DNA from 4 places in the Nocardia sp. NPDC088792 genome. Region 3 is predicted to be linked to each of the others. Evidence: riboswitches for the same ligand, from Rfam matches in the RefSeq annotation. Region 3 holds a riboswitch; each other region holds the start of a gene.

Region 1 (7,028 bases), on a different contig from region 3:
ACTCATCGGCCTTGTCCGCCAGGCCGACTCGCGCCAGCAGCTCCAGCGCCTCGGCATTCGCCTCCGCCTTGGGGCGGCCCTGCGAGGCGACCGGCGCGAGCGCCACATTCTCCCGGACCGTCAGGTGCGGAAAGAGATTGAAGTTCTGGAACACGAAACCGATGCGCGCCCGCTGCCGCAGGATCTCGCGCTCGGACAGCTCGTGCAGCTTGTTGCCCTTGCGGCGGTACCCCACCAGATCACCGCCCACCCGGACCGTGCCGGCATCCACCTGTTCCAGGTGATTGATGGTGCGCAACAGCGTGGACTTCCCGGAACCCGACGGCCCCAGGATGACCGCGACCTCACCCGGCCGCACCGCGAGATCGACCCCGCCCAGCACCTCGAGCGCACCGAAAGACTTACGGATGCCGCGCAATTCGACCGCGTACTCGCTCATTTCCGCACGCTGCCCTTCGCGAAATGCCGCTCGATATAGAACTGGATGACACTCAGCACCGAGGTCAGCACGATGTACCAGACCGTCGCCACCATCAGCAGCGGCACCACCCGGCCGTTCCGGCCGTAGATGACCTGCACCTGATAGAACAACTCGGCGATCGCCATCGTCGACACGATCGACGTGCCCTTGAAAAGACTGATCACCTCATTGGCCGCATTCGGCAGAATGCCGCGCATGGCCTGCGGCGCCACGATCGTGAAGAACTGGCGACGCCAGGGCAGCCCCAGCGACTTGGCCGCCTCCCACTGCCCCTGATCCACCGAAATGATCCCGGCGCGAATGATTTCCGCCGAATACGCCGCCTGATGCAAGGCCAGGCCCAGCACCGCGGCGGTGAAACCACTCAGCGCCTGGTTCGTCTGGAAGTGCGCGAACTCCGGTCCGAACGGAATACCGATCGACACCGTCTTGTACAGGTACGCCAGGTTGAACCAGAACAACAACTGCACGATCAGCGGAATCGAGCGGAACGCCCAGATGTACGTCCACGCGATCGTCTGCAGCACCGGATTCTTCGACAACCGGCCGATCGCCAGCACGATCCCGAGCAGGAAACCGAGGAGCGTGCCCCAGAACGTCAGTTCGAGGGTCACCTTCAAGGCCGCCAGCACCGACCTCGCGGTCACATACTGCGCGAAAGTGGACCAATCCCAGCCGGGATTGGTGGCCAGCCCGTGCACGAACTGCGCAACCAGCAGCAATGCGACAGCGGCCGTCACCCAGCGCCACGGATGCCGCCGGCGAGCGATCGGCAACGCGCCGTCGTCGACCTCCTCGCGCCGTTCCGGCGGCGCGGCCAGGATGCTCATGACAATGTCCCTCCATCGGTCCTGGCGGGAAGCACCCGCACCCGAACGTGAAGGGGGTTGCTGCGACGTCTACGAGCCAGGTCTCTCGATCGCTCTGGATGGTGATGACGACGATACGAACCGGACCGGCGACTGTCGCCGTTCCGGATCACCGTGAATCGAATTGCGCCGCAACAGGACTAGCTGGCGGCTTCGCTGATATCCCCCGCCCCGTCGTGCAGCGCGCGGAAACCGCTGCGATGGAAGACCAGCGGCTCGGATTCCGGGCGCACGCTCAGGCGATGCACCCGCAACAACACCACCGCATGATCACCGGCCGGCACCTGCGCATGCACCGAGGTCTCCAGCCAGGCCGTGGCGCCCGCGATGAACGCCGCGTTCCCGTTCCCGGTGCGCAGCTCCACATTCCGGAAACGATCCCCGGTGCGGGAGCTCAGATTCAGCGCCGCCTCCCGCTGCTCACCGTCGAGCAGGCTCAGGCCGAGCCGGCTCGCCTGCTCCAGCTCCGGCCAGGTCTGCGACGAATACTGCATGCAGATGGATACCAACGGCGGATCCAGCGACACGGGCACGAAGGTGCTCACCACCAGCCCGTGCGCCACACCCCCGATGCGGGCGCATACCGCCACCACCCCGCTGGGGAAGTGCGCGAACGTCCGCCGGAGATCCGTACCGTCGACTGAGGTCAACGCGGCGGCCCCGCCGCGGATCGAGGTCAACTCGCCCATCGCCCCAGTGCAACACTCCCGCGCGGCCGCCGACAGGGTTGGGATCGGCCCGATCGCAAGGGGTGCGGAAACGCCGCGGCGGTTACTTCGCCTTGGCGGCGGCCTTCGCCTGCTTCTTGAATTCCCTGACCTGGGTCAGTGATTCGGCATCGGTCACATCGGCCACCGACCGCCGCGACCCCTCCTCGCCGTACGCGCCGGCGGCCTCGCGCCAGCCCTGTGCGCGCAGGCCTTCTTGTTTACCCAATAGCGCGAGGAAGATTCGCGCCTTCTGATCGCCGAAGCCGGGCAGCGCCTTCAATCGCTTCAATACTTCCTTGCCGTCCGGGTCGCCCTCGGTCCACAGCGCGGAGGTCTTGCCGTCGTAGTGCTCGACAATGAATCGGGCCAGCTCCTGCACCCGGCGGCCCATGGACCGGCCGTACCGGTGAATGGCGGGCGGGGTAGCGGCCAGTTCCTCGAATTCCTCCGGATCCGCGTTCGCGATCTTCCGGATATCGAATCCGCCCATGCGGTCGGCGAGTTTCTGCGGACCACGGAATGCGTGCTCCATCGGAAACTGCTGATCGAGGGCCATACCCACCAAAAGGGCGAAATCATCCGTGGAAAGCAGTTCGTCGGCGGCGGGATCCTGCGCAATAACCAGCTTTCGGCTCACCATGCTCCGATCATCCCATCCATCCTGCGTTGCGGTGACGCGGGTCACGACTAGGCTTCGGCGCATGCCCGACACCATGGCTATTTCTTCAGTGGGAAACACGCCGCACGACGGCGTAGGGTCCGGACTGCGACCGGACCGTTTCGACCGCGACGGCCAGGACCAACTGGTCGACGTCCAAGACCTGCAAGCCGCACTACCCGGCATCCGCAGGCTCCGGACCTGGGCGCACGAAGCGCTCGCCACCCGCCCCGGCGAAAGCGCCGTCGATATCGGCGCCGGCACCGGCTCCGAGGTCATGGCCTTCGCCGACCGCGTCGGACCGACCGGCACCGCCCTCGGCGTCGAACCCGATCCGGACCTGCTGGCCGCCGCCGAACGCCGCGCCCGCCAATCCGGCTCCACCGCCAAATTCGTCTCCGGCGACGCCTACGGACTGCCCTTCGGCTCCGACACCTTCGATGTCGCCCTGTGCGAGCGCGTCTTCCAGCACCTCACCGGACCCGCCCGCGCCGCCCGCGAGATCGCCCGCGTCCTGAAGCCCGGCGGCCGGGTCGTCGTCATGGACAGCGACTGGGGCACCGCCGTCGTCCATCCGGGCGACCGGCACGTGGTGCACGAGGTCATCGAAACCATGATCGCCGGCACCACCAACCCGTACGCCGGACGCCGCCTCTCGGGTCAGCTCACCCAGGCCGGGCTGGTCGTCGACGATATCGGCTCACACGCCCTCATCCAGGACGGCAGCATCGGCGCGGGCGCGCTCGTCGCCCGGGTCGCCGATATGGCGGTGGCGCGCAGCGCCATCACCCAGGCCCAGCGCGACCGGCTCATCGCCGATCTGGAGGCCGGTGCGGCCAGCGGCGACATCCACCTGTCGGTGACCATCTTCGCGGTACTGGCGCACAAGCCGGCCTGAAGCAGCGTGAAAAGCACGAGGGCCGTGCCCATTCCGGGTACGGCCCTCGTATCACGTTCCCACGCTTACAAACTCGACAACTTCTCGCTCGCGGCCAGCAGCACGCAGGTGGCCAGACCGTCCATCGCCTTCTCCAGCTCACCCAGAGAGGGGTAGCTGGGCGCGATGCGGATGTTCTTGTCCTCCGGGTCCCGGCCGTACGGGTACGAGGCGCCCGCCGGCGTCAGCGCGATACCCGCGGCCTTCGCCAGCGCCACCACCCGGGAGGCCGTGCCCTCCAGCACATCCAGGCTGATGAAGTAGCCGCCCTTCGGCTCGGTCCAGGACGCCACCTTCGAGGCGCCCAGCCGGTCCTCCAGAATCCGCAGCACCAGCTTGAACTTCGGCTCCAGGATCGCGCGATGCTTCTGCATGTGCGCCCGCACGCCCGCCGCGTCCTTGAAGAAGCGCACGTGCCGCAGCTGGTTCACCTTGTCCGGGCCGATGCTCTTCTTGCCCGCATACTTCAGGTACCACTCCAGGTTCGCGGTCGAGCCGCCGAAGAAGCTCACGCCCGCACCCGCGAAGGTGATCTTCGAGGTGGACGCGAACACCAGGGGACGGTTCGGGTTGCCGGCCGCGGCCGCCAGGCCCAGCACATCCTGCACCGGCGCGGCGGTATCGGTGAGCGGGTGCACGGCGTACGCGTTGTCCCAGAACAGGCGGAAGTCCGGGGCCGCCGTGGGCATCGAAACCAGTTCGCGGGTCACGGCTTCGGAGTAGGTGACACCGGTCGGGTTCGAGTAGTTCGGCACCACCCACATGCCCTTGATGCTCGGATCCGCGGCCACCATCTGCGCGATCGCGTGCGCATCCGGGCCCTCGGGGCCGATCGGGACCGGGATCATCTCGAAGCCGAAGGACTCCGTGATGGTGAAGTGCCGGTCGTAACCCGGTGCGGGACACAGGAACTTGCGCACCGGCTCCGCCGACCACGGGCGCGGGGAATCCACCGTGCCGTGCAGCAGCGCGAACACGATGGCGTCATGCATGATCTCCAGGCTGGCATTGTTGCCGGCCAGCAGGTTCGACACCGGAATGCCGAGGAGTTCGCCGAAGATGGCGCGCAGCTCCGGAAGGCCGTGCAGGCCACCGTAATTGCGCACATCCGTGCCGTTGGCGTCCTTGTAGTCGTCGACGCCCGGCAGTGCGAGGAGCTCCAGCGAGAGATCCAGCTGCTCAGGCGAGGGCTTACCCCTCGTAATATCCAGCGTCAGCTTCTCGGTCTCGAGCTTCGCGTAGTTCGCGGTCTGCGTCTCGTGTTCCGCTACGAGTTCCGCATGGCTCATCAAACCGAGTTGCGTTTGCCGGGGCATCAGACAGCCTTTCCAAGGGCGGTTGAGTGTTTTTCCAGGTCGGCGCGCGCGCAGACCCAAGCGCCCAGGTTACTCGGAGAGCCCGGCGAATCGGGAGCGATATACGGCGACTTCGTCCCCCGGAAAAGTCGCAGCCCCCACAAAAGATAAGGGGACCCAGCGCACCCGGCAGAGCCCGTTGACCCTTGCTGCCTTCCGGCCCTGGGGGAGTTCACAGGATGCGCGCCGCGCTGGATCCGTCGGCCAGTGTAGCGGCTCACCGGCGACATCGCCGCGCCGGGTCGTTACGATCTCTCCGACACGGCGGGGGAGTCCCGCTGGACCGGAGGGGAAAGACTTATGACCAGCTCGAATTCAGGACCGGGCGGAGGACAGGATCCCGCCAAGGCGCAGGAGACCGCACAGTGGTGGGCCACCCCGCCCGCCGGAACCGATGCGGGTCAGCCGGTCACCGGCGCCGACCCGACCATGCTGAACTATGCCGCGGCGGCACAACAGTTCCCGCCCGCCAACCCGCAGCAGTCGCAGCCCGGCTATCCGCAGCAGCCCGCGCCGGGTTATGCACAACAGTCGGCCCCGGGCTATCCCCAGCAGTCCGCGCCCGGCTACCCGCAACAGGCCGCACCCGCGTACGCGCAGCAGTCCGCGCCCGGCTATGCGCAGCAGTCCGCACCCGGATTCCCGCAGCAGGCCCAGCCCGGATTCCCGCCGCAGTCCCCCGCGCCCGGCTACAGCGGCTACCCGACGCCGCCGCGCAACAGCGGCAGCAAGACGGGACTGATCATCGCGGGCGTCATCGGTCTGGTCGTCATCGTCGGCGTGGTCATCGGCATCGTGGCCTTCACCCACAAGGACAGCCCGATCTCGTCGCTGAGCGATGACAAGAAAAAAGCCATGAACGGCAACTACTCCATGGCCAATATCACCAACGCCTGCAGCGTCATCGACCCCAGCGCGCTCACCAAGTGGTCGAGCACCCAGAAGGGCAACCCGGAACACTCCGAGACCCAGCCCAGCGACTACGCCGGCGGCCGCATGACCTGCACCGCCGAGTACTACAGCAACTCCACCACCGACAAGTACACCCAGAACACCGCGCGCATCCAGCTCGACGTCGAATACACCGGCGCCTACGGCGGACCGCAGTACGACTCGTGGAAGCAGTACGACACCGGCACCACCGGCTCCGGCCGCACCTCCGGTGACGTGAGCGGCCTCGGCACCGAGGCCTACTGGCACGCCGAGACCCGCGACTACTCCTCCTTCAACGACCTCGACTACACGGTCGCCACCAAGGACAGCAATGTCTCGGTGAAGGTCGAGATCAGCCTGCAGCGCGGCTCCGGCGAATCCGTCACCAAGGACGATGTGGCCACCGTCGCCAAGCAGCAGGTGCAGAAAGCCCTCGACGGGATGAAGAAATAGCCCTCGACCACCCCATTTGTGTAATCCAGGGGAGCAGCCGGTATATTGCTCGACGGAGGATTCGCCTAGTGGCCTATGGCGCTCGCCTGGAACGCGGGTTGGGTTAACGCCCTCAGGGGTTCAAATCCCCTATCCTCCGCTCCCGAAGGCTCCGGCCGGACTCGATCCGGCCGGAGCCTTCGTCGTTCACCACCTCGTCCAGGGCCGTGTCGAGCAAAGCGACGTAGGCATCCAGATCCGGGAAGATCGCCGTGTCAGCGTGCACGGAGACCGTGACGCTGTCGCCGAGGCCGTGTACGCCGTGGGTCAGATGCATCACCGCACCCAAGGCCGGAAAGCCGGACGTGAACCGCACTCGGCCGCCGAAGAACAGGTCCGCCGCGCCACGATTCACACTCGAGATGACGGTGTGACCCGAGACTCGTTCCGGCAGCACATCGATCGGGGCGCGTATCGCATCACGGTGCAGCAGCGGGGCGGGGACCGCGGCCGTGGCGGCGTCCTGTGCCGATTGCAGTGGGTGTGAGGCACGCTCACGGCGCAGGGTCAGGTCGTCGGCGATCCGGGCCGCGCGGCGCCGCGGATCCGGCTCTCCCACTGCCAGATCCACGGAGAGGTCGCGATAGCTGTTG
Region 2 (7,028 bases), on a different contig from region 3:
CATCTCGTTCAATATCGCCGAGACGTCCTCCAGCATCGAGTCCCTGTTGCGGGCCGAATCCGTGGTCGTGCACTTCCTCGGCGAGCATCAGAAACATCTGGCACAGCGTTTCAGCCGCACCGCCGAGGATCGCTTCACCGACCGGTCGCTCTGGACCGCCATCGAATCCGGCGAGCCGATCCTGCACGGCACCCCGATCTGGGTGCGCGCCACCGTCCACCAGCTCCTCCCGATCGGTGACCACACCTTGGTCATCGGCCTGGTCACCCGGGTCCACGACAACACCACCGACGGCCCGGCAGCCGGCCCGCTGGTCTATTACAACGGCGCCTATCACCGCGCCGAGATCGCCGACTGACTCACCCCGCAGCGTTCGATTCGGACCGGGTAGGAGTCCGGCTCACACCGCCGAGGCGGCCGTCCCGATCCCCAGCGCCGCCAGGATCGCCGCACTCGCCTGCTCCAGCCGCGCCCGCACCTTGGGCCGCTTCAACATGGCCACCGCCCGCGAGGCCGCCACCGCCACCGCCACCATTTCGATTGCGGCAATGGTGGATTCGATCGCGCCGAGGGTGAGCGTACCCCCGAAGGTCACATGCGTCAGGAACTGCGGCAGCACCGCGAGATAGAACAACCCCACCTTGGGATTGAAAATGCAAGATAGCAACCCCGCAGCGAATGCCGAGCGCAACGACGACGCGGCCCGCGTCCCGGCGGTTTCCCGCTGCGCCCCAGCCTCTTCCAGCTCCGCCCCGACCTCGTCCAGTTCCGCGGCGGCCCGGCCTTGCTCCCGCCGATGCGCGAGCAGCGCCCGAACCCCCAGGTACAGCAGATAGATTCCGCCGACCACCTTCAACGTGCGATACGCGGTCGCCGACTGCTCCAGCAGCGCCGCCACCCCCGCCGCGACCACGACGGCCCACACCAGCCCGCCGAATGCCGACCCGATGGCCGCGGCCACGCCCTGTCGCGATCCCGCCATCGAGAAGCGCAGCACCAGAAACGTATCCGGCCCGGGCGTGAGGGCCAGCAGAATACACAGCCCCAGAAAACTCAACAGCAGCGCGATACTCACCGATTCATAGCAACCCATCCCGCCCCGCGAGCGCAAGAGCAGGCAAGACTTCGCGCACCGCGAACACGGGACCGGAGAACGCATCCCCGTCGGCGAGCGCAAGACCGCCGGCCGTGACAGCGCGCACGACCGGCGGTCTTTCAGCCGCGAAGAGCCGCTTCCACGCGCCGGTCTCCGCGGCCGATCCGGCGAAGGTCGCCGATCCCTCCGACAGACCGGCGACCTTCGTGAATCTCGTTGTTACGCGGCGAATTCCGCGCCAAGTTCACGGAACAGGTCCGTGTTCAGCGTGAATGCGTGCCGGGCCTCGTCGAGTACCCGGTCGACCTCGGAGCCTTCGACCGGCAGGCGGTCCAGGCTCTCGCGGTATTCGCGCTTGAAGGCGGCCGGATTCGAGATCTCGTCGAAGACGTAGAAGCGCACGCCGTCGCCCTTCTTGGGCAGGCCCCACAGTTTTTCGGCGGTACCGCGGATGACCTGCCCGCCGGACAGATCGCCCAGATAGCGGGTGTAGTGGTGCACCACGTATCCGGCGGGCCAGGTCTGCGCGCATTCGTCGATGCGGGCGGCATAGGCGGCGGTGGACGGCAGCGCGGTGAGTCCGGCGCGCCAGTTCTCGCCGCCGAGGTGGGCGAGGTCGGTCTCGAGGGACTGCAGGCGCTCCAGTTCGGGACGCACGAACGGTCCCGCGACCGGGTCGGAAGCCAGTGCGGCGGAATGCTTTTCGAGGGCGGCGTAGACGAACCAGAGTTGCGCGGTGTAGCGGTAGAACGCCTCGACCCCGAGCTGTCCGCCGAGCATGTCACGCATGAAGGTGGAGTGTTCGGCCTCGTTGTGCTGCTGCTCGGTCGCGGTGCGAATGAGCGTCGAGAAGGGCGTGGTGGTGTCGGTGGTGTCCAACATGGTCGAGCAACCTCGTTTCAACTCCCCGGGCGCTCTCCTTTGGCTACCCTAACTTCTCCACCAACCGTACGCGCCAGCAACGATCGCGCGATTCGAACTTCGGGGCCCACCCGATCCAACTTTCGGATGATATTTGTGTGCGATCTGCCCTCCGCCGCACTCCTGGCGGGGTTGGGCCCTTACCGGCCGGGCAGGGTTGACAACCGTGCCGTGCATCTGCCAGCCTCTCCAATCAGGTCATGAGTACCAGCGTTCAGCCCCGGCTTGCTGGTCGGCAACCCTCCTCCGCGGTGGGGTGCTCCGGGTGACGACCCGGCTGTCGCCCGACCGGGCGCGGCAAGCGCGGACTCTCGATCACTCTTTTCTCTGATCGCGCGTCCCTGGATCCGATGGGATTTCGTGATGACTGCTTTCGCCGACCAGACCTGTGCCCCGCTGGCCACCGTCTCGGGTTGTGAGCTGCAGGTGCCCCTCGTGCAGGGCGGCACCACCACCTACGCCAACTTCGACTACGCGGCCAGCGCCCCCGCCTTGCAGCAGGTCACCGACCGCGTCGCGGAACTGCTGCCGTTCTACGCGAGCGTGCACCGCGGCGCCGGCTACGCCTCCCGCGTCTCCACCGACTGCTACGAGAACTCGCGGGCCACGGTCGCTCGCTTCCTGAACGCGGCCGACGATCAGGTGGTCGTCTTCACCCGCAACACCACCGATTCACTGAACCTGCTGGCCTCCTGCGTGCCCGGTGACACGGTGGTGCTGGATGTGGAGCATCACGCCAACTTCCTGCCCTGGACGCGGCACGGCCGCCGCGTGGTGCCGATCGCGGACACCATCGAGGAGACCATTCAGCGCCTGGTCGCGGAGTTGTGCTCGAAACCCGCTGCGCTGCTTGCGGTTACCGGCGCCTCGAACGTGACCGGGGAACTGTTGCCGTTGGAGCGGCTGGCGTGGATCGCGCATCAGTGCGGTACCCGCATCCTGGTGGATGCCGCGCAGCTGGCCCCGCACCGCCGCATCGACCTGCAGACCACGGGCATCGATTACCTGGCCTTCTCCGGGCACAAGGCGTACGCGCCGTTCGGTGCGGGTGTGCTGGTGGGCCGCCGCGACTGGCTGGACCGGGCGGAGCCGTATCTGGCGGGTGGCGGCGCGGTGCGCTCGGTGACCGCGGACGGTGTCGAGTGGGCCCCTGCCCCGCAGCGGCACGAGGCCGGTTCCCCCAATGTGCTCGGTGTGGCCGCCTTGGCCGCGGCCTGTGACGCGCTGGCCGCTCTCGACGCGACGACGGTCCTCGAGCACGAGCAGTACCTCACCCACCGCCTGCGTTACGGCCTGAAAACCGTTCCGGGCGTGAACTTCCTGCGTATCTGGCGGGACAGCACCGACGCGGTCGGCATCGTGGCCTTCACCGTCGACGGTTTCGAGCCGGGCCAGGTCGCCGCCTACCTGTCCGCCGAGCACGGTATCGGGGTCCGCGACGGCCGTTTCTGCGCGCATCCGCTGCTCGCCCGTCTCGGTGTGGATGCCGCCCTGCGCGCCAGCATCGGCCTCGGTACCACCGCGGCCGATGTGGATCGGCTCATCGACGCCGTCTCGACCCTCGTCGAAAAGGGTCCGGCCTGGAATTACGCTCGCGCCGAAGGACACTGGAACCCGGTCCCCGAGACCCGTCCGTTCGGCAAAGGCGCCGAGGGCGCGGCGCCCTGCGGCTTCTGAACTACGGCACCAGGTATCGGGCCGCTAGTTCTTCGACGAGGGGATCGTCGTCCTCGACGGCGCTCAGCAGTACGAGGTCATCCTGGACCGACAGCTGCCGGACGTCGTCCTGGTCCAGATCGAGCGGCCCGTCTTCGGTCAGCTGGCGCATCAATTTGGCGCGCACGCGTTCTTTCAGTGATTGGCTCATACCGAGAGCATGCCCCTGCCGTTCTCGTTCACTCGACCCGGCACGCCGCAAGGTCATACGGGCGCGAGCCAGGTACCCCACGGCGAATTACGCAATACGGTGAAAGCGACCAGGAATGCGACGGTTATCCACAGCGCCGATCTGGGCAATATCCGCGGCAGACCCGGAATTCGCTGCCCACGCCACCCCTGCAACACCCACGAACCCCACCAGGCAAGGAATCCCAGCATCAGTGGCAGCAACAGGATATTGCTGTGAATGGCGTCGAGCACGCGGCCATCGGTGAGATCGTGCAAGCCACGCAAGCCACCGCATCCCGGGCACCAATAGCCGGTCAGCTCATAGAACGGGCACACTCCGTACGACCCGGCCCGATGCGGATCGCGGAAATGCAAGAGCGCCAGCCCGCCTGCCACCGCACCCCCCGCGAGCAGCGGCAATCCGGCGCTCAGCCAGCGCGGCCGACCGGCGGCAGCGGCGGGGTGCGCCGGGAGGCTGGAGGTCTCGCCCACGGAATGCTCCCGCGAATCGGCGTCGGCAGCGGTGTCCACGAGCATCAACGGTAGCCGCGCGGCACCGAACCTGCCAGGTCACCCACCGTCCTCCTCCCGCTGCGAGCGGTCCGCGCGGTGGGTATGCTGCCCCGGCAACAGTTTTCGATTCGGGGGCAAGTCCATATGAGCCAGAAGAATGGCCGCGGCAGAATCGGGGGTGCGTTCGCCGCTGTCGGCGCCATCCTCCTCATTATTTTCATCAGGGTCGGGGTGCGCGTCATCGGCCACCTCTTCGGCTTGATCGGCCTCGCGGTCGTCATAGTTCTCGGCGGCGGCGTCTATTTCGCCGTCCGTAAACGCCAGGACGCCGAACCACCCCTCATCGCCCCATTGCCGGGCGCGCAACCGCAACCCGGTCAGGGTCAACCGGCTTGGCAGGCCACTCCGGGCTATCCCGCCCAGCCGGGTTACCCACAGTCTCAGCCCGGCTATGCACAACCGGGGCAGCAGAGCTACCCGGCGGCCCAACCCGCGTTCGGCCGGCCCGCGCAGCAGGGCTTCCCGCAGCCGGCGCCACAGAATTACGCTCAGCCGGGCTCGCCGAACGGACCGAACGGCTATGCGCCGCAGCCGAACTATGGTCAGCCCGCGCAGTATCCGAACCAGCCCCGCCAGGCCGCGCCGTCGCCGTACCCCGCCCCGAACCCGCAGGACAACCCGGCACAGCCTGCCGGGTATCGGTCGCAACCGGGTCACCCGCAGCAGCAAGGGTATGCACCGCAGCAGGGATTCCAGCCGCGGCAGGACTATCCGCCGCAGGATTATCAGCGGTAATCCGTTTCAGCGCTTCACTTTTCGCGGCCCGGCCGGATCATCCGGCCGGGCCGTTCGCATCCGCGGCTCGGCTTTCAGCGCAACGGTGCGCGTTCGGCCACGGGGGCGGTGAGGACGCCCGCGAGCATGTCGACGACCTCGCCCCAGGCGTTCACGTCTCCGGCCCGGGCCCGCTCGGCTTCGACGGCTCGCTCGTGGTCGGCGAGGAGGGCGAAGAGCACGGTCGGGAGTGCGCGTAATCGTCGTATTCGTAGGCGTTTCGGCAGGTGGTTCAGTTCGCGGTCGAGCTGCTGCATGATGACCCGCACCGAGGTGCGTCGTTCGCTGTCGAGGTTGGCGGCGTCGGTGACCGCCGGGTGCGTGTGGATCTGCTCGAAGAACCGTGCGTAATGGTGGATTCCGTGTCGTTCGGCGAGTTCGAACATGGGGAGGACCAGGGCTTCCAGTAGCCCGTGCACGCCGGGTGCGCTGCCCGCGCCGGCTTGTTCGGCGAGCAGTTCCAGCCGTCGTATCTCGAGGGTGGCGAGCCGGTGCTCGACGACGGCTTCGATGAGCCCGTCGCGGGATCCGAAGTGGTATTGGATGGCCGAATTGTTCCGCTGTCCGGCCGCGGCGGCGATATCGCGGAGCGGTACGGCGGGCCCGCGCTCGCCGATCAGCTGTTCCGCCGCGAGGATGATCCGCTCGCGCGCGTCGTTCACTGCCACTCGGTCCTCCGTCCTGTCTTGTGTGTGCACCATAGCGGCCAACCAGTGGATAAAGAACTCCTCCTTGACGATTAAGAATAACTGCTTAATGCTGCTTGTGACTGTCGTCACCCATAGAAGGGCTCCCCCGAATGATCCTGGACACCTTCCGACTGGACGGCCGCGTAGCCGTCGTGACCGGCGCGGGCCGCGGCATCGGCGCCGCCACCGCCCTCGCCCTCGCCGAAGCCGGCGCGGATGTCGCCCTCTCCGCCCGCACCGCGACCCAGCTCGACGAAGTGGCCGGCAAGATCCGCGCCCTGGGCCGCAAGGCCATCACCATCCCCGCCGACCTGTCCGACCTGTCCACGGTCGCGGGCCTGGCCGACGCCACCGCCGCAGAACTCGGCCGCCTCGACATCATCGTCAACAATGTCGGCGGCACCATGCCGAACACCTTCATGACCACCTCGGCCGACTTCCTCGAGGACGCCTTCCGCTTCAATGTGGCCACCGCGCACGCCCTCACGCAGGCCGCCGTACCGCACATGCTGAAGAACGACGGTGGTTCGGTCGTCAATATCTCCTCGATGATGGGCCGTTCCGCCGGCCGCGGTTTCCTCGCCTACGGCACCGCCAAGGCCGCGCTCGCGCACTGGACCCGGCTGGCCGCCACCGACCTGTCCCCGCGCATCCGGGTGAACGCCATCGCCGTCGGCTCGGTACTCACGTCGGCGCTGGAAGTCGTTGCGCAGCAACCGGAGATCAAGGCCAAGATGGAGGCCGCCACCCCACTGCAGCGGCTCGGGGAACCGTGGGAGATCGCCGCCGCCATCGTGTACCTGAGTTCCCGCGCGGGCGGATACATCACCGGCAAGGTCCTGGAAGTGGACGGCGGAATCGAGGCCCCCAACCTGGAACTCGGCCTGCCGGATCTGTGATCCGCACGCACACAGGAGAATTCGCATGACATATCGCGTAGTGCAGTGGAGCACCGGCAATGTCGGCCGCCGTACGCTGCGTTCCATCATTGCCCGGCCCGAGCTCGAACTGGCCGGCGTCTGGGTGTCCGGACCGGCGAAGGACGGTAAGGACGCCGGCGAACTGGCCGGTCTCGACCACACCGTCGG
Region 3 (7,028 bases):
GGCCGCTCCATGAACCCGGGAAACTGTCCCGGCCGCTGCACCCGCACCACGTCCGCGCCGAGGTCGGCGAGCAGCAGCGCCGCGTGTGGCCCGGGCCCGATACCGGCCAGTTCGACAACTCGAATACCCGCGAGCGGGCCCTGCTTGGCGGTGGATGGAGTGCTCACGCCCTACCTCGGTTCATCGTCGATCCCAGTGCCCACCGGCTCACCCCCGGTGTTGACGCTATGACAATAACTCCCCTCGGCCACCGCCCGGCAAGCCCCCGACCCCAGCCGGAGCTCGAGGCGTGGCGTGGGTCAGAGGGTGGCGCGCAGCTGGGCGGCGCGCTGGTAGTCGGACTGCCAGTCGGGACTTGTGGGGGCGAGGATGACGCGTTCGACTCCGGCTTCGCGGTGGGCTGCCAGTTGGTCGGCGGCCGCGTGGAGGTCGGTGGACAGGCCGGGGGCGACCACGGTCACGGTGGGGGCGGGGCGGTCGAATTCCTTTGCCAGTTCTTGTAGTTCGCGGAGTTCGGCGGGGAGGGTGGTGAGGTCGGGAGCGATGGTGAGCCAGCCGGTGGCGAACTCGGCGGCGCGGCGACGGGCGCGAGTTCCATTGCCCGCGACCAGGATCGGCGGCATGGTGGCGGCGGGGCTCAGGGTTGCTTCGACGCCGTTCACCAGGGTGGGTGTGCCGGTGACCAGGCCGGGGAGGACGCGTAGCGCCTCGTCGGTGCGGGTGCCGCGGCCGGTGAAGGTGACTCCCGCTGCGCGCCAGCCGATATCGCCGTGCGCCGGATTGCCGGTGCCGACGCCCAGCAGCAGGCGGTCACCGGAGACGTGTTGCAGGGAGGCGATCTGTTTGGCCGCCCACGCCACTGGGCGCAGTGCGAGCAGCATGACGTTGTAGCCGATGTGGATGTGGTCGGTGACGGCCGCGGCGGTCGCGAGGGTGACGGTGCTGTCCACCATGGGCGCGCTGGCGATGAGATGGTCTGTGGACCAGACGGATTCGAGTTCGAGCTGTTCGGCGAGGCGCGCGGCGGCCCGCACGTCACCGAGGATCGGCTGCCGGGGATCGGGGGTGGAGGTCGGGAGGATCAAGCCGATTTCGAGGGTCATCGCTGGTCCGATCTGTGGTCTGCGCGGCAAGGTGTTCACCGTCGTTGCCTGCAACGCTAGGAAGGCGCGGTGAGCGTTTCCATGGCTGTGATGCTCACATCGATGCCCGAAACGCTCAGGGGCCAAGGCCGAAACGCTCAGTGCCGGAGGCTCGAAACGCGCAGCGCTCGATCCTCGGAACATCCGGTGCGCCGGTGATCTACCGCTCGATGATCGGTAGCGGCAGGGTGTCCGGCGGCGACTTGGGTAGCTCCGAGCGCGGGATGCGCAGGGTCGGGGACTGCGAGACGGGGAGTTGCAGGGTGGGATCGGGATCCTGGGACGGGCGCTGCTCGGCAGGCAGGCGGTAGAAGGCCCGCGCATTGTCTTCGAGCACTCGGTGCAGGTCGTCGCCGACCGCATCGGCGATGATGTCGATGTCGTGGTCGAGGAAGGGCCGTCCGGCCCGGGTGCCGGGCAGGTCGGAGCCGAACATGAGCGCCTCGGGATTCACGGCGTGGATCTTGCGCAGCGCCATGCCGACATTCATCGATACCCGCCCGAAGCCGGAGGCCTTCACCTTCGCGCCGCGGTCGACCAGGTTGAGCAGGTAGGGCAGGCAGTCGTCGCTCATGCCCATGTGGTCGATGGACAGCACCGGCAGTTTGGTGATGACCGGTTCCAGCGAGCCGAGCATGGATCCGTCGATGTAGAGCTCCACATGCCAGCCCGCGAGCTCGTAGGCGCGCAGGGCGAGCATGGTGAGTCCGACGATGTCCCCGCCGGCGCGTTTGAGGTTGAACCGGAGGGCGCGCACGCCCGCCCGGTTCAGTTCGAGGATCTCCGCATCGGCGGCGTCCTCGCGCAGCATGGTGACGCCGACCCAGCCCGCGCCGAGTTCGGCGAGGGCGGCCCGCATGAAGTCCTGGTCGAAGCCTTGGAAGGACCCGCTGACCACCGCACCACCGTCGATATCGAAGCGGGACATGCGCTTGCGATAGTCGGCGATGGTGAACGGGTCGGGCAGGTAGCCCTCGTTCTCGATCAGCGGGAACCGCGGATCGATGAGGTGGACATGGGCATCGAACACGTGATCAGCATGCCTCAGAACGGTGACAAGTGTGGATTACCTTGTCCGCCTGATGAACTCGGGCCAGGTCGGACTAGTTTCCGACTTTATCGGGTTCACTGGCGGCGAGCATCTCGTCGCGTTCGACGACCTTGACGCGTTCGCGGCCCTGCGGCTCGCCGAGTGCCCGCTCGTGGGCGTCGAGGCGGTACCAGCCGGCCCAGGTGGTGAAGGGGATGCCCTTCTCCTCGAGGAAACCGGTCACCGCGTCGAGCTCCGGCTTGGCGGCCGGGGTGAAGCCGTCGACATCGTCGAGCAGGCAGGCGATGGTCTCGTTGGCGTCGCCCTTGGTGTGGCCGATGAGGCCGACCGGTCCGCGCTTGATCCAGCCGGTGACATAGGTAGCCGACAGGTAGCGATCCTTGCCGTCGGCGTCCTCGTTCACCAGCACGCGCCCGGCCTCGTTGGGCACGGTCCCGGCCTGCTCGTCGAAGGGCAGGGCCGGGATGTTCTGTGACAGGTAGCCGACCGCGCGGTACACGGCCTGCACGTCCCAGTCCTTGAATTCGCCGGTGCCCTTGCAGTTACCGGTGCCGTCGAGGGCGGTGCGCTCGGTGCGCAGGCCCGCGACCTTGCCGTCGGCGTCACCGACGACCTCGGCGGGGGATTCGAAGAAGTGCAGGAACAGCTTGTGCGGGCGCTCGCCGACATCGCGAATGGCCCACTGCTCCAACGTATTGCAGATCATGTCGACCTGCTTGGAATGCCGGCGCGCGGCCTCGGAGCCCTCGTCGTAGTCGATGTCCTCGGGATCGACGATGACCTCGATGGTCGGCGAATGATCGAGTTCGCGCAGTTCCAGGGGAGTGAACTTGGCCTGGGCGGGACCGCGGCGCCCGAACACGTGCACCTCGAGGGCCTGGTTCTCCTTGAGGCCCTCGTACACGTTCGGCGGGATCTCCGTCGGCAGCAGCTCGTCACCGGTCTTGGCGAGCACGCGTGCCACGTCCAGGGCGACATTGCCGACGCCGAGTACGGCGACCTTCTTCGCGTCCAGGGGCCATTCGCGCGGTACGTCGGGGTGTCCGTCGTACCAGGACACGAAGTCCGCCGCACCGTAGGAGCCGTCGAGTTCGATGCCCTTGATCTCCAGGGCGCGGTCGGCGTTGGCGCCGGTGGAGAAGATGACCGCGTCGTAGAACTGCTGCAGGTCCTGCAGGGTGATGTCGACGCCGTAGTCGATATTGCCGAGCAGGCGTACCTGCGGCTTGTCGAGCACCTTGTGCAGGGCGGTGATGATGCCCTTGATGCGCGGGTGGTCGGGGGCGACGCCGTAGCGGATCAGACCGAACGGCGCGGGCATGCGCTCGTACAGGTCGATGCTCACCCCATCGAAACCGGCGGGGCTGTCGGACTTCATCAACGCGTCGGCCGCGTAGATGCCGGCCGGGCCCGCGCCCACGATCGCAATGCGTAGCGGGCGGGTCGCTGCACTCTGTTCGGTCATTCTTACGCGCACCCTTATGGTCGAAAATCTACTTGGCGGTCGGTCTCAGCCGTCTGTCTTAGCTTAGGCTAAGTTGACGCCCTGGGCCTCGGGTGGTGCCATCCTGGAACCCCCGACGCTGCAGCGTTGCTGCGTGGTGTGGCTATTCCCGCTCGCGCGCGGGCAATTCGGTTGATTCTATCGGTGGCGTCGCAGCCCACTTCCGCGTACTCCCATCCCGGCGGCCGGACACCCGCGCCGACCAGGCATGATCTAGCCATGAGCGACGTGGAGGAGCAGCAGGTCCGGATCGACCAGACCGACAAGCGCGCGATGTGGCCGTTCCTGACCGCCGCGAGCCTGATTCTGCTGGTCATCCTCGGCATCCTGATCGCCGCCCTGGTGTCGCCGGCTGAGAAGAATGTCACAGATTCGGATCGATTGTCCCTAGCGGCGCGCGGTTTCATCCAATCCCGCAGCGGCACCGACACTCCCAAGGCGGGCGCTGCCTGCCCGGACTTCGACGAGAACCGTTCTCCCCTGCATGTCCCCGGTGGTACCGGCAAGACCTTCGAATTCGAGGGCCTCACCGATCCGGCCCTGGACGGCGACAAGGCGACCGCTCAGGTCACCTTCCGTACCGGTGACCGCGAGGACACCACTACCTGGCATTTCACCAAAAACGCGGGTACCTGGCTGGTCTGCAATTCCGGATAGTGAGCAGGCGTTTGACAGCCGGGCCCGAATCCGGGCAATCTTCTCCCAGGTCATGAGTACCAGCATCAAGCCCCGGCTCGCTGGTCGGCAACCCTCCTCCGCGGTGGGGTGCTCCGGGTGACGACCTGGCCTCGCACCGAAAACGGGTGCGGCAAGTGCGGATTCACAGGAGGTTCGAAGTGAGCTACGCAGGTGACATCACGCCGGAGCAGGCGTGGGAGCTGTTGCGCGACAATCCGGATGCGGTACTGGTCGATGTCCGGACCGAAGCCGAATGGCGGTTCGTCGGGGTACCCGACACCAGCGGCATCGGGCGGCCGACCGCGTTGATCGAGTGGGTCGACACCACGGGCACGCCGAACGCGCGGTTCGGGGACCAGTTGAAGCAGGCGCTGGCCGACCGGAACGCGGACTCGGAAGCGCCGGTCATCTTCATCTGCCGTTCCGGGCAGCGGTCCATCGGTGCGGCCACGGCCGCCACCGCCGCCGGATTCACGCCTTCCTTCAATGTCGTCGAGGGTTTCGAAGGTGCGCTGGATGCGCAGGGGCATCGCGGCCGGACCGGCTGGCGGGCCGACGGGCTGCCGTGGCGGCAGTCGTGAGCGCGTCCGCCGGATACCTACCTCGCTCTGATCGGAGGCAGTCATGATCTCTGGTGGCTCGTTCGACAAGCCGCTACCCGAAGGCGTCGGTCCCGCGACGATCAGCGTGCGCGGCGGCACCCGCCGTTCGGGTTTCGAGGAGACCTCGGAGGCGTTGTTCCTCAACTCGGGCTTCGTGTTCGAGAGCGCCGAGGCGGCGGAAGCCTCCTTCACCGGTGATGTCGAGCATTTCGTCTACTCCCGCTACGGCAATCCGACGGTCGCCATGTTCGAGGAGCGGCTGCGCCTGATGGACGGCGCGGAGGCCGCGTTCGCGACGGCCAGCGGCATGTCCGCGGTGTTCACCGCGCTCGCCGCGGTGGTCGGCAACGGTGATCGCCTGGTCGCGGCGCGCAGCCTGTTCGGTTCCTGCTTCGTGGTGTGCAACGAGATCCTGCCGCGCTTCGGCGTGGAGACGGTCTTCGTGGACGGCGAGGATCTGGACCAGTGGGAGCAGGCGCTGTCGGTGCCCACGCAGGCCGTCTTCTTCGAGACGCCGTCCAATCCCATGCAGACCCTGGTGGATGTGCGTGCGGTGTCGGAGCTTTCGCACGCCGCGGGCGCGAAGGTGGTGCTGGACAATGTGTTCGCCACCCCGCTGCTGCAGCGCGGCTTCGATCTGGGCGCGGATATCACCGTGTACTCGGGCACCAAGCACATCGACGGTCAGGGCCGGGTGCTGGGCGGCGCGATCCTCGGGTCGCACGAGTACATCGACGGCCCGGTGAAGAACCTCATGCGGCACACCGGTCCGGCGTTGAGCCCGTTCAATGCGTGGACGCTGCTCAAGGGGCTGGAGACGATGCCGTTGCGGGTCCGCCAGTCGGTGGATTCGGCGCTGCGTATCGCCCGCTTCCTGGAGGGTCATGATGCGGTGGCGTGGGTGAAGTACCCGTTCCTGGAGTCGCATCCGCAGTTCGAGCTGGCGCAGCGGCAGATGTCGGGCGGCGGCACGGTGGTCACCTTCGAGCTGAAGGCCCCCGAGCACGAGGCCAAGAAGCGGGCCTTCGAGGTGCTGAACGGCCTGCGCATCATCGATATCTCCAACAATCTGGGTGATGCGAAGTCGCTGATCACGCATCCGGCCACCACCACGCATCGCGCGATGGGCCCGGAAGGCCGTGCGGCCGTGGGTATCACGGATGGTGTGGTGCGGTTGTCGGTCGGTCTCGAGGATGTCGAGGACCTGTTGAACGATCTGGATCAGGCGCTGAGCTGATCCGAAGGATTCGAGAGCCCCGGTCGATACGGCCGGGGTTTTCTCTTGCCCGAAGTATTGACAGTATGCTGTCAAATATGACAGCATACTGTCATGATGAAAACAGTGCATTTGGCCGTATACGACACGTTTTCCGATTGGGAGCCCGGATTCGCCACTGCGCACATCAATCGCCCGCTGTGGCATCGCGAACCCGGAACCTGGCAGGTCAAGACGGTCGGGCCGACGCTCGAACCGGTCACCTCGATGGGCGGGCTGCGGATCACGCCCGATGTCGCGCTCGCGGACCTGAAGCCGGCGGACAGCGCCATGCTGATCCTCCCCGGCGCGGCGAACTGGGAGTCGGGCGCGCTCGCCGACTTCGGCGAGAAAGCGCGCGAATTCCTCACCGCGGACGTACCGGTCGCCGGCATCTGCGGCTCGACCTTCGGACTCGCGGCGGCGGGCCTGCTCGATGATCGCCCGCATACCAGCAATGACATCGGCTACCTGTCCATGAGCGGGTACGCGGGCACCGACCACTTCGTGCAGGATCGGACCGCGGTCATCGACGGCGACCTGATCACCGCAACCGGTACGCGCCCGGTGGATTTCGCGCGCGCGATCTTCACCCGGCTCGGCATCTACGAACCGCACGTCCTCGACGCCTGGTACCAGCTGTACGGAAACAATGACGCCGCAGGCTTTTACACCCTGTTCCAGTACGAACAGGAACGCGCGGCGGCCGCGCAATGACCCGCTCCGAACAGGAACTGTTCAGCACGGCGGCGATCACGTCGTTCAAGCTGAACGGCCAATTCCTCGCCATAGCCGA
Region 4 (7,028 bases), on a different contig from region 3:
CCCGCCGACGCGACGGCGGGAACAGCGAGGCCGATCAGCAGGCCGGCGGCCAGAACGCCGAATCGAACAGCACGCATGACGGATTCCTTTCGTACACAACAGGTACTTTGCCGCCGTTTCTACGTGTCATTCCTCGCCCGAGAAAAGAACACGGTCATCGTGAACAATACCGTGCCGATCACCGCGAGACCCGCCCCGACAACCGCCGGCGCGGTGAATCCCAGCCCCCGGGCAATCACCAGCCCACCCAGGAAAGCGCCCCCCGCATTCGCGATATTCAGGGCCGCGTGATTGAGCGCCGCGGCCAGCGTCTGCGCATCGTGCGCCACATCCATCAGCCGCGTCTGCAGGGCCGGAGCCAGCGACGCACCCGATGCGCCCACCAGGAAGGCACCCAGCGCCGCGGTGTACGGATTGTGCGCGGCCGCAACGAAACAGGCGAGAATCACCACCATCGACACCATGGAAACGAAGATCGCGCGATCCACCCCACGGTCCGCCAGCACGCCGCCGGCGATATTCCCCGCCACCATTCCCAGGCCGAACAGCATCAGCACGATCGGCACCAGGCCGACCGGCAAACCCGCCACGTCGGTGAGTGTCGTAGTTATATATGTATAAACGGCGAACATGCCACCGAATCCGACCGCACCGACCAGCAGCGTGAGCACGACCTGCGGCCGGCGCAACGCACCCAATTCCGTACGGGGATCGGTAAGTCTGATGCCGTGCAATTCCGGCACGAAACGATATATGGCCGCCACCGTCGCGAATCCGATGATCGCCACCACGATGAAAGCGTCACGCCAGCCCAGATTCTGGCCCAGCCAGGTGGCTGCGGGAACGCCGACGACATTGGCGGCGCTCAAGCCCAGCATAACCGCGGCAACCGCTTTCGCCCGCTGACCCACCGGCGCCAGCGACGCCGCCGCCAATGAGGCCACCCCGAAATACGCGCCGTGCGGCAGACCCGACACGAATCGCGCGAGCGTCAAGGTCGCGAAGGTCGGCGCCACCACACTCGCGGCATTGCCCAGCGCGAACGCCGCCATGAGCACGAGCAGCAGCCGCTTGCGCGGCATCCGCGCGCACAGCGCCGAGATCACCGGCGCACCCACCACCACACCCAGCGCGTACGCGGAAACCGCATATCCCGCCGTAGGTTCCGACACTTTCATGGCCGACGCGATGTTCGGCAACAACCCCATGGTCACGAATTCCGTGGTCCCGATACCGAACCCGCCCAGCGCCAGCGCCAGCATGGCCGGCACATGCCAGGTCGTCCGCGGCTCGGCGGCGGCGGACGACGGAACGGGGGCGGGCGGGGTGGCTACGGACGGGGACTCGGCCACAACGGGCTGGGGAAAGGATTCGGCCACGGTCAATCGCAACACCGCAGCGAATGCTCCCGAAACCCTTTGCCGCGGTGATCTCACTCACCCCGCCCGGGGCCCAGCCCCGTGGAAATCCGAAGACCTTGCCGGGCAATGACTTCCGTCCCGCGGCCGCCCCGGTGATCTCACTCACCGCGGCATCCCGGAAACGCAATTCGGGCACCCGCTCGCCACTGATCACAGTGGTGGCAGGTGCCCGGAATGGTGGCGGCGGATGGTCTCGGCCGGGACGATCGGTCCCGGCCGCCCTCATCGCCGCATTCGCGTTGTGCGCTGATCCGGCGTCACGGTACGTGCCAACAGCCCGGGCACGTGCCGTTCGGCCGAGACTCAGCGCAGTTCGCGCGCCAGATTGGCGTCGAGCACGCCGAGGAACTCCTCGGTCGTCAGATAGCCCTGATCGCCGCCGACGAGCAGCGCCAGGTCCTTCGTCATCTGGCCGCTCTCGACGGTCTTGATGACCACATCCTCGAGGGTCTGCGCGAAGCCGATGACCTCGGGGGTGTTGTCCAGCTTGCCGCGGTGCGCGATGCCACGGGTCCACGCGAAGATCGAGGCGATCGGGTTCGTGGAGGTGGGCTTGCCCTGCTGATGCTGCCGGTAGTGCCGGGTCACCGTGCCGTGCGCGGCCTCGGCCTCACAGGTCCGGCCGTCCGGGGTCAGCAGCACGGAAGTCATCAGGCCCAGCGAGCCGAAGCCCTGCGCGACCGTGTCCGACTGCACGTCACCGTCGTAGTTCTTGCAGGCCCAGACGTAGCCGCCCTCCCACTTGAGCGCGGAGGCGACCATGTCGTCGATCAGCCGGTGCTCGTAGGTGAGACCCGCCGCGTCGAACTGGCCCTTGAACTCGGTCTCGTAGATCTCCTGGAACGTGTCCTTGAACATGCCGTCGTAGGCCTTCAGGATCGTGTTCTTGGTGGAGAGGTACACCGGGTAGTTCTGCTGCAGGCCGTAGTTCAACGAGGCCCGCGCGAAGTCCCGGATCGAGTCCTGGAAGTTGTACATACCCATGATCACGCCGCCGTCTTCCGGCATGCGGACGACCTCGTGCTGGATCGGCTCGGAGCCGTCCTCCGGCGTGAAGGTCAGGGTGACGGTACCCGCCTGATGCACCTTGAAATCGGTGGCGCGGTACTGATCGCCGAAGGCGTGCCGGCCGATGATGATCGGCTTGGTCCAACCCGGAACCAGACGCGGCACGTTCGAGATGATGATCGGCGCGCGGAAGATGGTGCCACCCAGAATGTTGCGGATGGTGCCGTTCGGCGACCGCCACATCTTCTTGAGACCGAATTCCTTGACTCGGGCCTCATCGGGGGTGATGGTGGCGCACTTGACGCCCACACCGTGCTTCTTGATCGCGTTCGCCGCATCGATCGTGACCTGGTCATCGGTCTTGTCGCGGTACTCGATGCCGAGGTCGTAATACTCGAGGTTCACATCGAGATACGGGTTGATCAGCTTGTCCTTGATGAACTGCCAGATGATCCGGGTCATCTCGTCGCCATCCAGTTCGACGACGGTCCCTTCAACCTTGATCTTGGACATGGATCTTCGTGTCCTCCTAGGAAGGTGGTGCTCCCATTGCACGGCCGGTGAGCACCGCTTGTAGCGGACCCCAGCTGTTCAACAGACAACGTATACGCATGGCGCTCGGCACGTACGCGGGCGTCAAGCAAGACAAGCGTACTGCTGCTCTCGATCTCACCGGATAGGTGGCCCCCGCTCTGCGGGACTTACGCCGATTACCGATCAGTAGCGTTTTGTGTGACCTTACGCACCCTCCAGCATGCGAAAACCCGGGCGAAGCAGCAAGTAGCTGTTTCGCCCGGGTTCGCTTCGGGGGTTCCTAGACCCCCACGTGCACGACCTCCGAACCTTCGAGCAGGTTCTGCGGCTTGTCCCTGATCATGAAGGCCACGATCGGGATGCAGAGCAGGAAGAAGCCCGCGCCGATCAGGAACGCGATGTCGTAGGAGTGGATGGCGGCCCGTTCCATCAAGTGGTCGACGGTCGCGTTGTTGCGGGCGTACCGGTCGGCCACCTGCACCGAGATGGTGGTCAGCAGCGCGGTACCGATGGAACCGCCGACCTGCTGCGCCGCGTTCAGCAGCGCACTGGCCACACCCGAATCCTCGGCCTCGACCTGATGCAGGGCCGTGGTCTGCATGGAGACGAACAGCCCGCCCATACCCAGCGCGATCAGCAGCATGGCCGGCAGCAGGCTGCTGGCGTAGCTGTCGCCGTACTCCAGCCGCGACAACCACAGCAGGCCCGCCGCACCCAGCACCGAACCCGCCAGCATCAGCGGCCGCGGCCCGATCCTCGGCAGCAGCGCCGAGGCGACACCGGCCGAGATCGCGATCCCCGCCGGGAAGGGCAGGAACGACACGCCCGCCTTCAGCGCCGAGTAGTGCTGCGTGATCTGCAGGTAGAAGCTCAGGTTCAGGAACATGGCGAACATGGCGATCGGCACCAGCAACGCCACCAGATACGACCCACCCCGGTTGATCTCACCCGGAATGCGCAGCGGCAGCAGCGGATTCGCCGACCGGCGTTCGATGGCCACGAACGCCACCAGCAGCGCGACACCCGCGATGAGCAGCCCCAGCGTGGTGGACGCGGTCCAGCCGTCGGAGGCCGCGCGGCTGAAGCCGTACACGATGGAGATCAGGCCCAGGGTCACGGTGACCGCACCTGGCAGGTCGTAGCCACCGGTCCGCGGCGCCGGCACATCCTTGATCACGAAGACGAAGGCGCCGATCAGCGCCAGCAGCGCGATGGGCGTATTCACCAGCAGCGACCAGCGCCAGTTCGCGAACTCGGTGAGCGCGCCGCCCGCGATCAGGCCGATGGCCGCGCCACCCGCCGACACACCGGCGAACACACCGAAGGCGCGGGCGCGTTCCTTGGCCTCGGTGAAGGTCACCGACACCAGGGACAGGGCGGCGGGGGCCAGCAGCGCGCCGAAGGCGCCCTGCAGTGCGCGGCCCGCGAACAGTTCGGTCGAGCTCTGGGCGAGCCCGGCCAGCGCCGACGCCCCGGCGAAGCCGACCAGGCCGATCATCAGGATGCGGCGCCGGCCCAGGTAGTCGGCCAGCCGGCCGCCGAGCAGCAGCAGACCGCCGAAGATCAGCGTGTAGGCGGTCAGCATCCACTGCTTGTCGCCGTCGCTGATGTGCAGGTCCTTCTGCGCGAAGGGCATGGCGATGGTGACGATCGTGGCGTCCAGCACCACCATGAGCTGCGCCATGGCGATGACGCCGAGCGCGAACCAGCGGCGCGAATCCGTTGCGCCACTTGATCTTTCTTCTAAATCGAGAGCGTCTTGCGAGGCTGTCATGTCGTCTCCTCACGAATGGGCCAGGGCGGTTGAGACCATACTGGCCCCCACCGACAATTGGCGTCAAGCGAAAAATGTCTGACTGCGACAGTTGTCATACGGCGACGCGATCCGCCCCGGTGGCGATACCATGGGAACCATGTCCGCCAATTTGTCAAGTGCCGGCTTGCTGCATCGCCGCAGCTCCGGGTTGCGCGAACGCAAGAAGCAGCAGACCCGGACACGGATCATCGACGTCGCGCTACAGCTCTGTGACGAGCAGGGTTTCGACGCCACCACGGTCGAGCAGATCGCCGACGCCGCCGATGTCTCCCCCCGCACCGTGAACCGGTACTTCGAGAGCAAGGAGGCGATCGTCATCGCCCCCATCGAAGGCTGGGGACAGGCACTTGCCGACGAACTGCGCGCCCAGCCCGACAGCGGCGACGAAATGGAGGCCCTGTTCGCCGCCTTCCTCGTCATCGTGGACCGCGTCATCGAGGCCGACGAGCCGGTGCCCTTCCGCTGGTTCCAGCAAATGCAGCGCATCAGCCGCGACAGCACCGCGGTCCGCGCCCTCAGCATGGAATCGGCCGACACCAAGACCCGCGCCATGACCGAGGTGCTCGCCGAACGCCTGCACCTGCCCCAGGACCACCTGACGGTCCGCATCATCGCCGCCACCTGGCACGGCATCGTGCGGGTCGGCATGGAGTGCGAATTCGACGCCGAGTCCGAGTTCCCGGACTGCACCACCGCCTCGACCGCGCGCATGCTGGCCGACAATGTTCGCGCCGCATACAACGAATTCCGACGTTGCTGCTGCAAATCGAATGTGGCAAGCCCCACTGCGGAAACAGGAGCGACCGCCCGCTAGAATCTCGCATCAGGTCAAGAGCATCAGCGCGTAGCCCCGGCTTGCTGATCGGCAACCCTCCAGCTGCGGTGGGGTGCTCCGGGTGAGGACCGGGCGCTCGAGGGCCGAGCGCAAGCGCACCTAGGAGGTTCCCGAAATGTGTTGTTGTCGAAGCCGATCCGTCTTCCGATAACGTCAGACTTCCGCCATTCGGCGACCTTGTTCTCCCGGAGTTGAACATGAGTGACTCGACCGCGCCCGCGAACCCCGCGTCCGAGGGCATCGACCCCTCGGAATGGTCCTTCGAGACCAAGCAGATTCATGTCGGCCAGGCCCCCGACGCCGCGACCGGCGCCCGCGCCCTGCCGATCTACCAGACCACCTCGTACGCCTTCCGCGATACCGACCACGCCGCAGCGCTGTTCGGGCTCGCCGAGCCGGGCAATATCTACACGCGCATCATGAATCCCACCCAGGATGTGGTGGAACAGCGCATCGCGGCCCTGGAAGGTGGTGTGGCAGCGCTGCTGCTGTCCTCCGGCCAGGCCGCGGAGACCTTCGCCATCCTGAACCTCGCCGGGGCGGGCGACCACATCGTCTCCAGCCCGCACCTGTACGGCGGCACCTACAACCTCTTCCACTACTCGCTGCCGAAGCTGGGCATCGAGGTCAGCTTCGTCGAGGATCCCGACGATCTGGCGCAGTGGAAGGCGGCGGTCCGCCCGAACACCAAGGCCTTCTACGGTGAGACGGTCGCCAACCCGAGCAGCTCGATCTTCGATCTGCCGGGCATCTCGGCGGTCGCGCACGCCGCGGGCGTGCCGCTGATCGTGGACAACACGGTCGCGACCCCCTACCTGCTGAACCCGCTGCAGCACGGCGCGGACATCGTCGTGCATTCGGCCACCAAGTACCTGGGCGGGCACGGTTCGGCCGTCGCGGGCGTGATCGTGGACGGCGGCACCTTCGACTGGACCGTGAAAGACGCTGCGGGCGAATCGAAGTACCCCGGCTTCACCACCCCGGACCCGAGCTACCACGGCGTGGTGTTCGCGGACCTGGGCGCACCCGCCTACGCACTCAAGGCGCGCGTGCAGTTGCTGCGCGATCTGGGTTCGGCCGTGGCGCCGTTCAACGCCTTCCTCATCGCGCAGGGTATCGAGACGCTGAGCCTGCGGGTCGAGCGGCACGTCGCCAATGCGCAGGCGGTCGCCGAATTCCTGACCGGGCAGCCGGGCGTGACCACGGTGTACTACGCGGGACTCCCGGACTCCCCCTGGTTCGAGCGCGGCAAACAACTGGCCCCCAAGGGTGTCGGCGCCATCGTGTCGTTCGAACTGGCCGGCGGCATCGATGCGGGCAAGAAGTTCGTGGACGCCCTGACCCTGCACAGCCACGTCGCTAACATCGGGGATGTGCGCTCGCTCGTGATCCACCCGGCCTCCACCACGCATTC

What was found. A riboswitch is a leader RNA that binds a small molecule or an ion and turns the genes downstream of it on or off. The one in region 3 is predicted to bind S-adenosylmethionine.
Region 1: another riboswitch for S-adenosylmethionine. It lies ahead of ACIP5Y_RS33780 (amino acid ABC transporter permease); the one in region 3 lies ahead of ACIP5Y_RS45310 (rhodanese-like domain-containing protein).
Region 2: another riboswitch for S-adenosylmethionine. It lies ahead of ACIP5Y_RS34515 (aminotransferase class V-fold PLP-dependent enzyme); the one in region 3 lies ahead of ACIP5Y_RS45310 (rhodanese-like domain-containing protein).
Region 4: another riboswitch for S-adenosylmethionine. It lies ahead of ACIP5Y_RS43950 (bifunctional o-acetylhomoserine/o-acetylserine sulfhydrylase); the one in region 3 lies ahead of ACIP5Y_RS45310 (rhodanese-like domain-containing protein).

The regions. Positions count from the first base shown of each region.
Region 1 covers NZ_JBIVKC010000005.1:329,886-336,913, reverse strand. The annotation lists gene ACIP5Y_RS33785 (amino acid ABC transporter ATP-binding protein) at 1-439, opposite strand, end outside; gene ACIP5Y_RS33780 (amino acid ABC transporter permease) at 436-1,311, opposite strand; SAM riboswitch class I at 1,321-1,416, opposite strand; gene ACIP5Y_RS33775 (flavin reductase family protein) at 1,491-2,039, opposite strand; gene ACIP5Y_RS33770 (HhH-GPD-type base excision DNA repair protein) at 2,122-2,700, opposite strand; gene ACIP5Y_RS33765 (methyltransferase domain-containing protein) at 2,774-3,616, shown strand; gene ACIP5Y_RS33760 (aminotransferase class I/II-fold pyridoxal phosphate-dependent enzyme) at 3,682-4,971, opposite strand; RNA gene ffs (signal recognition particle sRNA small type) at 5,118-5,212, opposite strand; gene ACIP5Y_RS33750 (hypothetical protein) at 5,311-6,396, shown strand; tRNA gene ACIP5Y_RS33745 (tRNA-Ser) at 6,451-6,535, shown strand; gene ACIP5Y_RS33740 (wax ester/triacylglycerol synthase domain-containing protein) at 6,509-7,028, opposite strand, start outside.
Region 2 covers NZ_JBIVKC010000005.1:501,061-508,088, reverse strand. The annotation lists gene ACIP5Y_RS34530 (flavin reductase family protein) at 1-358, shown strand, start outside; gene ACIP5Y_RS34525 (LysE family translocator) at 401-1,075, opposite strand; gene ACIP5Y_RS34520 (heme oxygenase (biliverdin-producing)) at 1,316-1,978, opposite strand; SAM riboswitch class IV at 2,214-2,327, shown strand; gene ACIP5Y_RS34515 (aminotransferase class V-fold PLP-dependent enzyme) at 2,381-3,694, shown strand; gene ACIP5Y_RS34510 (hypothetical protein) at 3,696-3,884, opposite strand; gene ACIP5Y_RS34505 (DUF2752 domain-containing protein) at 3,938-4,435, opposite strand; gene ACIP5Y_RS34500 (hypothetical protein) at 4,562-5,212, shown strand; gene ACIP5Y_RS34495 (TetR family transcriptional regulator) at 5,287-5,919, opposite strand; gene ACIP5Y_RS34490 (SDR family oxidoreductase) at 6,051-6,839, shown strand; gene ACIP5Y_RS34485 (diacylglycerol kinase) at 6,865-7,028, shown strand, end outside.
Region 3 covers NZ_JBIVKC010000009.1:91,955-98,982, reverse strand. The annotation lists gene ACIP5Y_RS45335 (CaiB/BaiF CoA transferase family protein) at 1-167, opposite strand, end outside; gene ACIP5Y_RS45330 (LLM class flavin-dependent oxidoreductase) at 300-1,103, opposite strand; gene ACIP5Y_RS45325 (amidohydrolase family protein) at 1,303-2,172, opposite strand; gene ACIP5Y_RS45320 (FAD-dependent oxidoreductase) at 2,246-3,658, opposite strand; gene ACIP5Y_RS45315 (hypothetical protein) at 3,917-4,354, shown strand; SAM riboswitch class IV at 4,403-4,518, shown strand; gene ACIP5Y_RS45310 (rhodanese-like domain-containing protein) at 4,534-4,956, shown strand; gene ACIP5Y_RS45305 (O-succinylhomoserine sulfhydrylase) at 5,000-6,214, shown strand; gene ACIP5Y_RS45300 (type 1 glutamine amidotransferase family protein) at 6,311-6,949, shown strand; gene ACIP5Y_RS45295 (MarR family winged helix-turn-helix transcriptional regulator) at 6,946-7,028, shown strand, end outside.
Region 4 covers NZ_JBIVKC010000008.1:366,468-373,495, reverse strand. The annotation lists gene ACIP5Y_RS43975 (hypothetical protein) at 1-77, opposite strand, end outside; gene ACIP5Y_RS43970 (MFS transporter) at 120-1,262, opposite strand; gene ACIP5Y_RS43965 (NADP-dependent isocitrate dehydrogenase) at 1,725-2,942, opposite strand; gene ACIP5Y_RS43960 (MFS transporter) at 3,244-4,737, opposite strand; gene ACIP5Y_RS43955 (TetR/AcrR family transcriptional regulator) at 4,877-5,593, shown strand; SAM riboswitch class IV at 5,606-5,716, shown strand; gene ACIP5Y_RS43950 (bifunctional o-acetylhomoserine/o-acetylserine sulfhydrylase) at 5,812-7,028, shown strand, end outside.